2 linked regions of the Saccharicrinis fermentans DSM 9555 = JCM 21142 genome follow. The protein of the gene in region 1 binds, or shares a complex with, the protein of each later gene. Links are inferred from orthologs where the notes say so. Each region holds a gene or a part of one and is shown on either strand. Other genes may lie near its edges.

Region 1 (4,635 bases):
AGGTGATTTCTTTGTGACTTTTTTAGAATATATAATGATGGCAATTACAATTCCCAAGGCACCACCATGACTAGCCAGACCACCTTTCCACACCATAAGTATCTCGTCCAAATGTTGTGAATAATAATCCCAACCATAAAAAAACACATGCCCCAATCTAGCTCCCACAATGGTGGCTATTACCACATACATAAACAATTTCTCCAACCAGGGCAATGGAATTTTTTCCCACTTAAACATCTTTTCCATCAGTTGATAACCCAACATAAAAGCGATGGCAAAAAACAATCCATAATATCGTACAGATATAGGACCCCATGAGAATATTTCGGGTTTTACGGTCCAGGTAACAAAGTCAAGTATCATAAAATTTTACTTATTTAGATAAAAGATAACCTGCAATACGGCAGGGAGGGAGACTTTATTCTAAAATCTCCCAACAATCAAACATATTATTTTGAACCTCCAAAGAAGCCACTTGAATTCCAACAGAACTCACTATTGCATTAGGCTTGCGCAGATTGCCCTTTCCCATGACACTGCTTATACTTTTTACCGCTGCCACAAGGACAAGGTTCGTTTCTTCCCACTTTTTTCTCTACACGAATTGGCTCAGCCTTCGGTTTCTCTTTCCTTTCTCCACCATTACCATCAAAGCCCTGTCTACTGGCAGTAAGTTTACTCAGGTCCTGGCGCTTACGAACCTCTTCTTGTCTGATTTCGTCCGGATCCTGAACTGGGATACTGGCTTTTACCAAAGTCGAAACCACATCCTTATTGGCCTGATCAAGCATGGTCTTAAACAACTCAAAAGACTCGAACTTATAAATCAACAAAGGATCTTTTTGTTCGTAGGAGGCATTCTGAACAGCCGTCCTCAAATCATCCAACTCACGCAAATGTTCCTTCCATGCATTATCAATAGTCATCAGGATAATCGATTTTTCGAAGGATTTCACCAACTCAGCACCATTTGACTCGTATGCTTTTTTAAGGTTTGTTGTAACCTGCATAATCCTTTGTCCATCAGTAAATGGAACCACTATATTTTGATATTGCTGCGATTTTGTTTCATACACATCCTTAATAACAGGCATTGCTTGAGCCGCAATAGCTTCTATTTTACGCTGGTATGCACTCCATACATCTCTATAAAGTTTATCCGCCAATTCAGCAGGATTACCCTTCAAAAACTCTTGGCTTCCAAAAGGTGAAGATACAGAGAACACACGTATCAAATCCATCTCGAAACCTTCATAGTCGGCATTACTATGATGTTCACTGATCATGCTTTCACATGTATCATAAATCATATTAGACAAGTCCACTTGAATACGCTCCCCATAGAGGGCGTGTCTACGTTTGGTATAAATCACCTCTCGTTGCGAATTCATCACATCATCATACTCCAATAATCGCTTACGAATACCAAAGTTATTTTCTTCTACTTTTTTCTGTGCACGCTCTATCGATTTGGTAATCATGGAATGTTGAATCACTTCACCATCCTCAACACCTAACCTATCCATATATTTCACGATTCTATCTGAACCGAACAAGCGCATCAAGTTATCCTCCAGGGACACAAAAAACTGAGAACTACCCACATCACCCTGACGACCGGCACGTCCTCTCAACTGACGATCCACACGGCGCGATTCATGACGTTCAGTACCTACAATAGCCAGACCACCAGCCGCTTTTACTTCTTCAGAAAGTTTAATATCGGTACCACGACCCGCCATATTGGTTGCAATGGTAACCACTCCACTACCTCCTGCTTCCGCAACAATATCAGCCTCACGTTGGTGTAATTTAGCATTCAATACGTTGTGTTTAATACCTCGTATTTTCAACATTCGACTTAACAGCTCAGATATTTCTACAGAGGTAGTACCCACCAGTACAGGACGTCCTTGTTTTACAAGATCAACAATTTCCTCAATAGCGGCATTATATTTTTCACGATTGGTTTTGTACACCTTATCATCCCTATCGTCTCTGGCTATAGGTTTATTGGTAGGTATCACCACCACGTCTAACTTGTAAATATCCCACAATTCTCCTGCTTCAGTTTGAGCCGTTCCGGTCATACCGGCCAACTTACGATACATCCTAAAATAATTCTGAAGCGTAATGGTAGCATAAGTTTGCGTGGCTGCCTCCACCTTCACACGTTCTTTAGCCTCAATTGCCTGGTGCAATCCATCCGAGTAACGACGGCCTTCCATAATACGACCAGTCTGCTCATCTACAATCTTCACCTTGTTATCCATCACTACATACTCTGTGTCTTTTTCAAACAAAGTATAAGCTTTGAGTAACTGGTTGATGGTATGCACACGTTCTGATTTCACACCATAACTTTGTAATAACTCATCTTTTTTGGCCAGTCTCTCTTTCTCATCCAATTCTGATTTTTCTAACTCTGCGATTTCTGAACCAATATCAGGCAACACAAAAAAGTTAGGATCATCAGAATCTCCTGTAATAATATCGATTCCTTTATCTGTTAATTCTATAGAATTATGCTTCTCGTCAATCACAAAATATAAGGGATCAGTAACCACATGCATATTCTTATTATTCTCCTGCATGTAAAAGTTCTCTGTCTTCAACATATGAGCCTTCATACCTGGCTCACTCAAGAACTTAATCAAAGGTTTATTACGAGGCAATCCCTTATAAGCGCGAAGCAGGAGCAACGATCCCTCTTCAACTACTTTTTTATCATTTGACTTTAATTTCTTTTTGGCATCCACCAATATACTTGAAACCAGTTGGCGCTGTGTTTCCACTAAGCGCTCCACTTTAGGTTTCAATTCTTCAAAAAGCTGATCATCACCCTTGGGAACAGGTCCTGAAATAATCAATGGCGTACGGGCATCGTCAATCAACACGGAGTCAACCTCATCCACAATCGCATAATTATGCTTACGTTGCACCAAATCCTCTGGTGATATCGCCATATTATCACGCAGGTAATCAAAACCAAATTCATTATTGGTACCAAATGCGATATCACTATTATAAGCTTTACGACGTTCATTGGAGTTAGGGCGGTGCTTATCAATACAATCTACCGAAAGACCATGAAACTGATACAAGGGCCCCATCCATTCGGAGTCACGTTTGGCCAGGTAATCATTCACCGTCACCACATGCACACCACGTCCAGTAAGTGCATTCAAAAACACAGGAAGTGTAGCCACCAATGTTTTACCCTCACCTGTTGCCATCTCAGCAATTTTTCCCTGATGAAGCGCTACCCCACCAAACAACTGCACATCATAGTGAATCATCTCCCAGGTAACCTTAGTTCCTCCTGCTTCCCAAGAATTATACCAGATGGCCTTATCTCCTTCTATCTCTACAAAATCGTGCACTGCTGCCAAGTCTCTATCAAAATCAGTAGCTGTAACTTCAATGGTTGAATTCTCAGTTAAACGACGGGCGGTATCTTTTAATATAGCAAAAGCTTCAGGAAGAATATCACCTAATATTTTCTCTAATTTATCATCGATCTCCTTTTCTATTGCATCAATCTCAGCATAAATCTTTTCCCTTTCTGTAATACCAACAGAACCATCTTCCGTTTTTGCCCTTAACTCAGCTACCCTATCCTGATCGTCCTTTATATAGGCGCTTATCCTAGTCCTTAAATCGTTACTCCGTTGACGTAATTCGTCATTGCTCAACTTTTCAAGCTCAGGAGAAACCTTTTTTACTAATTCTACTATTGGATTTAATTCTTTTAAATCTCTTTCATATTTGCTACCAAACAATTTGGTAACCATGTTATTTATAAATGCCATGCTTATTTTTAAATATACAGAAATAGAACACGCAGGTATCTATCTCAAAAATTAGGTACTTTGTAATGTTTTATAGAAAAAACCAATCGTTAACGATTCTTTTAAGAATCAACAAGAAAGAGGTCCTGCCCGATTATGAAAATGAACTCCATGAAAAGAATCGGAATAGAATAGTATTCCAACAATAATTTTTTTATGAATAAGAGGTATCAAATAGTGTTCAAACCTCAAATAAAATACAATAGGACAATAATCAACCGACAGACCAGGGACGGCCATGTGCGTTCTTCCAGATTCAATTAGACGGGTGATTTTTGATTTTGAGCCCGAAAAACTTCTTACTCTTTTATACTTACCTACACCTTTTATCTTATCGGCAGAAGAAATATCAAACTCAAACCCATAGCTGCGTAGAGTTTCGGCATTCAGATCTAACGTACCCCCCACACATGACGACACCGTCACTAACAGAGTGATACCCAAAACCTTAAATCGTGAAAAATCTTTCTTCATTTGCTATACCGAAATTCTAACGACGACAAATGTAATAAAAAAGACTTTTACATGAGAGATAATAGATAAGAGATCATTGATTTATTTATTAAACACATCATCTCATCCCCAAATATCTTTCTTGCTTCAGTCCCATAAGAACAAGAATAGTTGAGCTATTTTTATAAAATAGACACTTCCTTTCACCTAAGTAATCCGCCCATCTCCCACTCCAACAAAGGCAAAATGGGCGGAATAAAAAATCTCAGATAATAAAAATTATTTTTTCATGTACTTATAAGCCTCTGGCAAATAGGCCTTGATATCC
Region 2 (3,330 bases), 1.2 Mb from region 1 along the record:
GTAAGAAGTAATAACGACCTTGAGTTAAAGGATAGGTTAGTTGCCATTAACCGTGTAACCAAGGTTACCAAGGGTGGTAGAACTTTTAGTTTTTCTGCTATAGTTGTAGTTGGTAACGAAAATGGCATCGTAGGCTGGGGCTTAGGTAAAGCTAACGAAGTAACAACTGCAATAGCAAAAGGTGTGGAAGCCGCTAAAAAGAATCTAGTGAAAGTTCCTGTTTTTAAAGGAACAATACCTCACGAACAGTATAGTAAGTTTGGTGGAGCTAGCGTTTTTATGAAGCCTGCTTCTCACGGTACCGGGGTTAAAGCCGGTGGTGCGATGCGTGCTGTACTTGAAAGTGTTGGCGTAACGGACGTTTTGGCTAAGTCAAAAGGTTCATCAAACCCACATAACCTTGTAAAAGCTACTATTAATGCACTTAAGGAATTAAGAGACGCTCAAACGGTAGCTCAGCATAGAGGTGTTACGTTAGACAAAGTATTTAACGGATAAGGATAGCAAAAATGGCTAAAATAAAAGTAACTCAAGTTAAGAGTAAAATCGGTTCTACCGAACGTCAAAAAAGAACTTTGACGGCTCTTGGACTAACAAAAATTAATGCAACCAAAGAATTTGAGGCAACACCTCAAATTCTTGGTATGGTTGAAAAGGTGAGACACCTGGTTAGTATAGAAAAATAATTGATAACGAATTAAGTTAAATTTAGATATGGACTTAAGTAATTTAAAACCTGCAGAAGGTTCTACCAAAACAAGAAAAAGAATTGGTAGAGGACAAGGTTCTGGCCATGGTGGTACATCCACTCGTGGACATAAGGGTGCCAAGTCCAGATCTGGTTATTCAAGAAAAATTGGTTTCGAGGGTGGTCAAATGCCTTTACAGAGACGTGTTCCTAAATTCGGGTTTAAAAACATCAACAGGGTGGACTACAAGGCAATAAATATTGACTTGTTACAACAACTTGCCGAAAAGAACAATTTGTCTGTAATTGACGTGGACGTTCTTCGCGAAGCCGGATTTATCAGCAAGAATGACCGGGTGAAGATTCTTGGTAACGGAAATATTACTGCCAAAATTGAAGTGAAAGCTCATGCCTTTTCTAAATCAGCGGTGAGCGCAATCGAAGCGGCTCAAGGAACCGTTGTTAAACTGTAAATCACAATGAAACTGATCGAAACAATTCGCAACATTTGGAAAATTGAGGATCTTAAATCTCGTATTCTTACAACAATAGGACTGGTATTGGTTTACCGTTTAGGTTCTTTTATTGTATTGCCGGGTATTGATCCAACTCAATTAAGTGCATTAAAAGACCAAACTGCTGAAGGCGTTATGGGACTGTTAGATATGTTCTCAGGAGGTGCATTCTCTAATGCATCTATATTTGGCTTAGGTATTATGCCTTACATATCTGCATCTATTGTTATTCAACTTCTAGGAATCGCTGTTCCTTATTTTCAAAGGCTACAGCGTGAGGGCGAAAGCGGTAGACGTAAGATTAACCAGATTACACGTTATCTTACAGTTATCATACTATTGTTTCAATCACCAGCTTATTTGGCTAACCTTCCTGATGTAGCCGTTTCTTCTAATGGATTGATGTTTAGAATTACATCAATTGTCATACTTACAGCAGGTACTATGTTTGTAATGTGGTTAGGAGAGCGTATTACAGAAAAAGGAATTGGTAATGGTATATCACTGATTATTATGATCGGTATTATTGCCAGACTGCCATTTGCTGCTGTAGCAGAATTCGTATCTCGTCTTGAAGAAGGAGGCGGTTTGGTGATGTTGTTGATTGAGATTGTAGTTCTTTTCTTTGTGTTTGCAGGAACAATTTTGTTGGTACAGGGAACACGTCGTATTCCCGTGCAGTACGCTAAGCGTATTGTCGGAAATAAGCAATACGGCGGAGTTCGTCAATACATACCTTTGAAAGTGAATGCTGCTGGTGTAATGCCTATCATTTTTGCTCAGGCAATTATGTTTGTGCCTATTACATTGGCCGGATATGTAGGAGATGGTGGTAATAGTTGGTTTACATCGATGTTTGCCGATTTTACCGGAATTGGGTATAATGTTACATTTGCCTTTTTAATCATTGCCTTTACATACTTTTATACAGCTATTACAATCAATCCAACGCAGATGGCAGAGGACATGAAAAGAAATGGCGGTTTTATTCCCGGTGTGAAACCAGGAAAAAAAACCGTTGATTTTCTGGATTCAGTTATGTCTAAAATCACGCTGCCAGGATCGGTGTTCTTAGCTTTGGTGGCAATATTACCTGCTTTTGCAATGATTGCAGGTGTGGATAGGATGTTTGCTCAGTTTTATGGAGGTACTTCTCTGTTGATTCTTGTGGGTGTTGTGCTGGATACATTACAACAAATAGAGAGTCACTTGTTGATGCGTCACTACGACGGATTGATGAAATCAGGAAGAATTAAAGGTAGAACTGGTGGTGGACCTGCTGTTTACTAATTAATGAGAGGTCGTTCTTAAAATGATATATCTTAAAACAGACGAGGAAATTGAGTTACTTCGACAAAGTAACATGTTAGTAGCTAAAACACTTGGTGAGGTAGCTAAAATTATCAAACCCGGTGTTACTACCCTGGAACTGGATAGAGTGGCCGAGGAATTTATTAGGGATAATGGTGGTATCCCTGGTTTTTTAGATTACCAGGGATTTCCCAATACCCTTTGTACTTCGGTGAATGAACAAGTAGTACATGGAATACCTAATAATAAGCCATTGGAAAATGGTGATATTGTTTCGGTGGATTGTGGCGTATTGAAAAACGAATTTTATGGTGATTCGGCCTATACTTTCGAGGTGGGCGAAGTAAGTCAAGAAAAAAGAGATTTGTTGTTGACTACCAAAGAAGCACTTTATAAAGGAATTGAAAATGCAGTGGCCGGTAAGCGCTTGGGCGATATTGGAAATGCAGTGCAGCGACATAGTGAAGCCAGAGGTTATTCGGTGGTGCGCGAAATGGTAGGACATGGGGTTGGAAGAAACCTTCATGAAGCACCTGAAGTACCTAATTATGGTAGAAGAGGTAATGGTACCTTATTGAAGCCAGGAATGGTCATAGCCATTGAGCCAATGATTAATTTAGGTAAGCGTAATATTGTTCAGGAAAACGACGGTTGGACCATCAGGACGATCGATAAAAAGATATCAGCTCACTTCGAACACACTGTTGCAGTGGGAAAAAGTGAGGCAGATATACTTTCTAGTTTTAAATTTGTCGAAGAAATATTAACTTTGCAGTCTGAAAATTAAAAAAAAGGTAATATATTATGGCTAAACAA

Evidence for each region.
Region 2: the proteins of secA (region 1) and secY are in contact, whole or in part, in a crystal structure (PDB 3DIN), measured with the Thermotoga maritima proteins. The link is inferred for Saccharicrinis fermentans DSM 9555 = JCM 21142 from one-to-one orthologs. Residues at the interface, in WP_004082002.1 of Thermotoga maritima: Glu261, Ala262, Arg263, Lys300, Ala301, Arg302, Thr303, Ile304, Ile305, Leu323, Tyr324, Asp325, Pro326, Val329, Ser330, Tyr333, Ile336, Lys340, Phe345, Val349, Glu363, Phe364, Tyr374, Ser375, Gly376, Gly377, Glu393, Ile395, Thr482, Ser483; in WP_004081795.1 of Thermotoga maritima: Glu108, Gly109, Glu110, Glu111, Ala236, Glu237, Arg238, Arg239, Ile240, Thr241, Ile242, Gln243, Tyr244, Ala245, Arg246, Arg247, Val248, Thr249, Gly250, Arg251, Arg252, Val253, Tyr254, Gly256, Ala257, Ser258, Thr259, Tyr260, Leu261, Pro262.

Annotation. Positions count from the first base shown.
Region 1 is NZ_KI912107.1:2,527,491-2,532,125, forward strand. Bases 307-4,203 are described here. They hold secA (preprotein translocase subunit SecA), read right to left. Parts: upstream 3,816-4,203; coding sequence 507-3,815; downstream 307-506. Other genes in these bases: lgt (prolipoprotein diacylglyceryl transferase), read right to left, coding at 307-366; CYTFE_RS0110070 (hypothetical protein), read right to left, coding at 3,924-4,203. Also shown: more of lgt, read right to left, coding at 1-306; more of CYTFE_RS0110070, read right to left, coding at 4,204-4,328; CYTFE_RS0110075 (M48 family metallopeptidase), read right to left, coding at 4,587-4,635. UniProt on the Escherichia coli protein: Required for protein export, interacts with the SecYEG preprotein conducting channel.
Region 2 is NZ_KI912107.1:3,681,445-3,684,774, reverse strand. Bases 369-3,330 are described here. They hold secY (preprotein translocase subunit SecY), read left to right. Parts: upstream 369-1,167; coding sequence 1,168-2,493; downstream 2,494-3,330. Other genes in these bases: infA (translation initiation factor IF-1), read left to right, coding at 3,319-3,330; map (type I methionyl aminopeptidase), read left to right, coding at 2,516-3,301; rplO (50S ribosomal protein L15), read left to right, coding at 715-1,161; rpmD (50S ribosomal protein L30), read left to right, coding at 510-686; rpsE (30S ribosomal protein S5), read left to right, coding at 369-498. Outside these bases: more of rpsE, read left to right, coding at 1-368. UniProt on the Escherichia coli protein: The central subunit of the protein translocation channel SecYEG. Consists of two halves formed by TMs 1-5 and 6-10.